DNA from 2 places in the Pseudoxanthomonas sp. F37 genome. Region 1 is predicted to be linked to the other one. Evidence: predicted binding sites of a transcription regulator. Region 1 holds the regulator's gene; the other holds the start of a gene.

The links. Region 1 encodes FliA, which starts transcription of late flagellar genes. Its sites were predicted from a motif close to TAAAGTTTNNCNNNCNNNGGCCGATAA; they were not measured.
Region 2: the regulator FliA is predicted to act here: its motif matches at 1,117-1,143, upstream of MUU77_RS04770 (GGDEF domain-containing protein).

The regions. Positions count from the first base shown of each region.
Region 1 covers NZ_CP095187.1:1,810,065-1,812,511, reverse strand. The annotation lists partial or broken gene MUU77_RS08375 (MinD/ParA family protein) at 1-645, shown strand, start outside; gene MUU77_RS08370 (RNA polymerase sigma factor FliA) at 642-1,394, shown strand; gene cheY (chemotaxis response regulator CheY) at 1,567-1,947, shown strand; gene MUU77_RS08360 (protein phosphatase CheZ) at 1,947-2,447, shown strand, end outside.
Region 2 covers NZ_CP095187.1:1,043,555-1,046,001, forward strand. The annotation lists gene MUU77_RS04770 (GGDEF domain-containing protein) at 1-1,051, opposite strand, end outside; gene MUU77_RS04775 (hypothetical protein) at 1,208-1,486, opposite strand; gene MUU77_RS04780 (prolyl oligopeptidase family serine peptidase) at 1,488-2,294, opposite strand; gene MUU77_RS04785 (DUF1294 domain-containing protein) at 2,344-2,447, opposite strand, start outside.

The DNA.
Region 1 (2,447 bases):
ACCCTCGCCGACCTGGTCGCCGGTCGCTGCCAACTGGAAGACGTCCTGCTGGAGGGCCCCGAGGGCCTGATGGTGGTGCCGGCCTCGTCGGGTTTCCGCCACATGGCCGAACTGACGCCGGCCGAACACGTGGGCCTGGTCAACGTGTTCTCCGAACTGCAGCGCGCACTCGACGTGATGGTGGTCGACACCGCCGCCGGCATCACCGACAGCGTGCTGACCTTCTGCCAGGCCGCGCAGGACACCGTGGTGGTGGTCTGCGACGAGCCGGCCTCGATCACCGACGCCTACGCCCTGATCAAGGTGCTGGCGCGCGAGCGCGGGCTGGACCGCGTGCACGTGATCGCCAACATGGTGCGCGACCCCAACGAAGGCCGGAAGCTGTACGAAAAGCTCGCCCGCGTCTGCGAGCGCTTCCTCGGCGACGTGGCCCTGCATTACCTGGGCGCCGTGCCGCAGGACGACTGGCTGCGGCGCGCCGTGCAGCGCCAGCAGGCCGTGGTCAAGGCCTACCCGGGCAGCCCGTCGGCGCGCGCCATCGCCGAAATCGCACGCACCACCGCCCGCTGGCAGCCCCCGGTCGGCGCCCGCGGCAACGTGGAATTCTTCGTGGAACGCCTGATCCAGCGCGGGGTGGCCGCATGAACACCGCCGCCGCCCAGTACCGCGCGGTCCAGCGCACCGCCGCCAACGACGTCATCGCCCAGCATGCCGACCTGGTGCGCCGCATCGCCCACCATCTGGCCGCCCGCCTGCCGGCCAGCGTGGAAATCGACGACCTGATCCAGGCCGGCATGATCGGCCTGCTGGAAGCCTCGCGCAGCTACGACGCCGAACAGGGGGCTTCGTTCGAGACCTATGCGTCCATCCGCATCCGCGGCTCGATGATCGACGAGATCCGCCGGGGCGACTGGGTGCCGCGGTCGGTGCATCGCCGCGCCCGCCAGGCCGCCGCCACCGTGCGCGAGATCGAACAGCGCACCGGCCGCGCCGCCATCGCCACCGAAGTGGCCAGCGCCATGGAGATGCCGCTGCCCGAATACCTGCGCCTGATGGAAGACGCCGCGCGCGGGCAGGTGCTGAGCCTGGAATCGCACATCGACGACCATGGCGAGCCCAATACCACCCGTACCGGCGGTCCGTCGCCCCAGCAGCACCTGGAGCGCAGCGAGTTCCGCCAGCAACTGGTCAAGGCCATCGGCCAGCTGCCCGAGCGCGAGCAACTGGTGCTGTCGATGTACTACGAGCAGGAACTGAACCTGAAGGAGATCGGTGCCGTGCTCGGCGTCAGCGAGTCGCGCGTCTGCCAGATCCATGGCCAGGCGATGGTGCGCCTGCGCGGCCGCCTGCAGGTGTTCGAGAAGGCGGACGCGGGGCTCGACGACGAACCATGACCCGGTAGGAGCGCCCTGGGGCGCGATGCTCTTGCTTGCGCGGATCGGAAAGCACGCGCCCCAGGGCGCTCCTACAAGGCATGCAACCCCCTAAACATTTCCCGGCCCCGGCCGATACCGCCACCAGACCCACCGTCCACGCAACACCGGAGCACCCGTGACCAACAAGAACATGCGCATCCTGATCGTGGACGATTTCTCCACCATGCGCCGCATCATCAAGAACCTGCTCAACGACCTGGGCTATACGAATACCGCCGAGGCCGATGACGGCAGCACCGCGCTGACCGCGCTGGCGCAGGGCAGCTTCGACTTCGTGGTCACCGACTGGAACATGCCGGGCATGACCGGCATCGAGCTGCTGAAGGCCATCCGCGCCGACGAGCGCTTCAAGACCCTGCCGGTGCTGATGGTCACCGCCGAAGCCAAGCGCGAGCAGATCATCGAAGCCGCGCAGAACGGCGTGAACGGCTACATCATCAAGCCGTTCACCGCGCAGACGCTGGAAGAGAAGCTGGGCAAGATCTTCGAGCGTCTGGGAGCGGCCGCCTGATGAATGCCGTCGCCGATGTCGGTGCCGCCCGGGCGGCCCTGGTGGAGAAGCTGCAGCACGCGCTCGATGCCCTGGAGCAGGGCGACGAGGCGGGCTGGCGCCAGGAACTGGACGCCATCGCCGCCTGGCGCACCCAGCCCATGATGCAGGGCCTGGGACGGCTGGCGCGCGAACTGGCGCAGACCCTGGGCGAACTGCCCCCCACCGACGCGGGCGAGCTCGACGATGCCTGCGCCCGCCTGGACCACGTGGTGGAGATGACCGAGCAGGCCAGCCACAAGACCCTGGACCTGGCCGAACAGTGCCGCGGCTATGCCACCCAGCTGAAGGGCACCGAACTCTCGCCCGCACAGGCGGCCCTGGTGGACAGCATCGGCAAGGGCCTGTCGGAGATGGCGCTGGCGCAGAGCTATCAGGACCTCACCGGCCAGATCATCCGCCGCGTGGCCGGCATCGTGCGGCGCGTGCACGAAGGCTTCGGCGCGCTGGGGCTGCCGCCA
Region 2 (2,447 bases), 770 kb from region 1:
AGACCGACTGCAGTTCTTCCTCGAGGTTGGCGACGCGCCGCTCGGCGGCTTCCACCTCGCGCCGGGCCTCCAGCAGGCTGTCGCGCGCGCGCAGGGCCTGCGCCTGCACCCGCGCGGTGTCGTCCAGGATGTCCTCCATCCGCTTGCCCAGCTCGGCGATGCTGCGGCTTTCACGCACGGCCTGGGCATGGAAGCTGATGCGGTCGTGGTATTGGCCGGTGCTGCTGGCCATGCCGTCCAGCCGCTCCACGAAGGTCACCATCATCTCCTTCATCGAGGCCTTGGATTCGGCCAGGCCCTGCTTCAGCAGGCCCTGCTTGTAGATCACCTCGCGCAGTCCGGCGCGGGTCTGTTCCAGCGCCGTGCGGTCCAAGGGGCCGGCCAGCAGCTGCCGCACCGCGCCGATCTGGTCCTGCAGCCAGCTGCCATCCTCGATCAGCTCACCCACGTTCTCCAGCAGCAGGTCGAACAGGCTGCGCATCAGTTCCTGCGCATCGTTCACCTCGTGCGTGCGCAGGCCGACGAGGCGGCAGAGCTCCTTGAGGTCGCCACCCAGCCCGTCCAGCGGCTGCGCCGGCTGCCACTGGCGCACGCGGTCGGCCAGCGCATGGGCCTGCGGCAGCAGGATGGCGTCGTCGCGCAGCAGGTGTTCGATGCCGCCGGCCAGCACGTGGTGCAGCAGGTCGCGCAGCTGCTCGGCCTCGCCGGACAGCGGTTCGTCCTGGATCGTGCGGATGTACTTGTCGATCAGTTGCCGCAGGGCACGGCCATAGCGCGGCCAGTCGCCGTCGGCATGGGCCGATTGCAGGCGCTCGCCCATGCCCTGCAGCTCGCCGGGCAGGCCTGCTATGCCGTCCGCGAACGCGGACAGCAGGGGGCCGGGTTCCTCCGCGTGCGCGAACAGGGCCTGCAGCTGCGCGCCGCTGATCGCCGGCCGCGAGCGGGCGCCGCTGGTCGTGGCCAGGTCGCGCGAGGTGGACGCGGCGGCCTCGCGCCGACGCGACCAGAACCGGCGCAGGCCGCCAGGAATACCGGAGTTGTCGTCGGCCACGTCAGCCATACCAGTCGCTCGCACGGCCATGGGCGGGTGCCCACCGGCCACCAGGGGATGCCGGGTTATCGGCCGCAGGAGGCGCGGGTTGAGGGGCATTGGCGTGCGCAGGCCGGACAATGCCGGATGCGCAGCGCAGCACGTGCCGGCGCCGGATCAGTCCGTCGCGGGAGGAAAGCGGACCCGGGCTTCCTCGAGGATGGCCAGGTGGGCTTGGGCCTCCTGGTGGCCGGCCCCGGCGGCGGCGCGGACCTGTTCCAGCGTCGGATGGGACACGATCAGCAGCAGGTTGCCGCACTGGCTGCAGGCGTAGTCGGTGACCGCGTCGTGCAGCTCCATGGCCATGGTGCGGCTGTCGCCCTGCCAGCCGCAGGGGCACGACAGCGTCCGCTCGCGCCAGTCCGCGGCGAAGTAGTCGGCGACCAGTTCCGCCACGTCAGCGGTCCCGGCGCTGGGCGAACAGCCAGTCCCACATCGGGGCGTAGGCGTAGGTGGCGTCCCAGCTGTTGTGGTTGGCGTCGGGGAACTCGGTGTAGCGCGCGTCGCGTGCGCCGGCCGCCTTCAGCGCGGCGTCCATGCGGCGCGACTGGGATGGCGGCACCACATCGTCCTTGCCGCCATGGAAGATCCACACCGGCACGTCCTTCAGGCGCTGCGCGGCCGCGGCGAAGGGATCGGCGGCACCGGCGACGCTGTGCACGTTCATGCTGGAACGCTCGCGCCCCCAGTCCACGGTGATGCCCCCGCACACCGGCACCAGCGCGGCGAAGCGGCTGGGCTGCTGCAGCGCCAGTTCCCACGTGCCATAGCCGCCCATCGACATGCCGGTCAGCGACACGCGGTCCGGATCGCCATCGAATTCGCGCAGCGCGGCATCCAGCGTGGCGAAGGCGATGGGGCCGGCGGTCTGCGTCCATTCGGTGTCTTCCGGCGCCTGTGGAAACACCACCAGCCCCGGGAATGTGTCGGCGTGCCGGCGCAGGTACGGGCCCAGGCCCGCCATCGTCTGCTTCACGCCATCGCTGCCGCGCTCGCCGGAACCGTTGAGGAACAGCACCACCGGCGGTCTGCCGCGGCGGAAGCGCGCGGCGGGAACGAATACCTGGTAACGGTAGGTCTTGCCTTCCAGCACGACCTCGCGCGGGACGAATTCGCCGGTCGGGTTCATCGTGGGTGTCGTGGTGCAGGCGGTCATCAGGATCAGCAGCAGGGACACGAAAGCGAGGCGAAGGGGAAAGCGCATGGCGACAGGCATCCGGTGACGACGACGCGGGCAGGATACCGCCTTGCGCTCACCCGCGTGTCCACCACCACGCCGCCAGCGCCGTGCAGTGCAGCATCGCCATCGCCCGGAACGCCCTGCGGTAGGCCGGCTTGCGCGACTTGTGACGGAGCC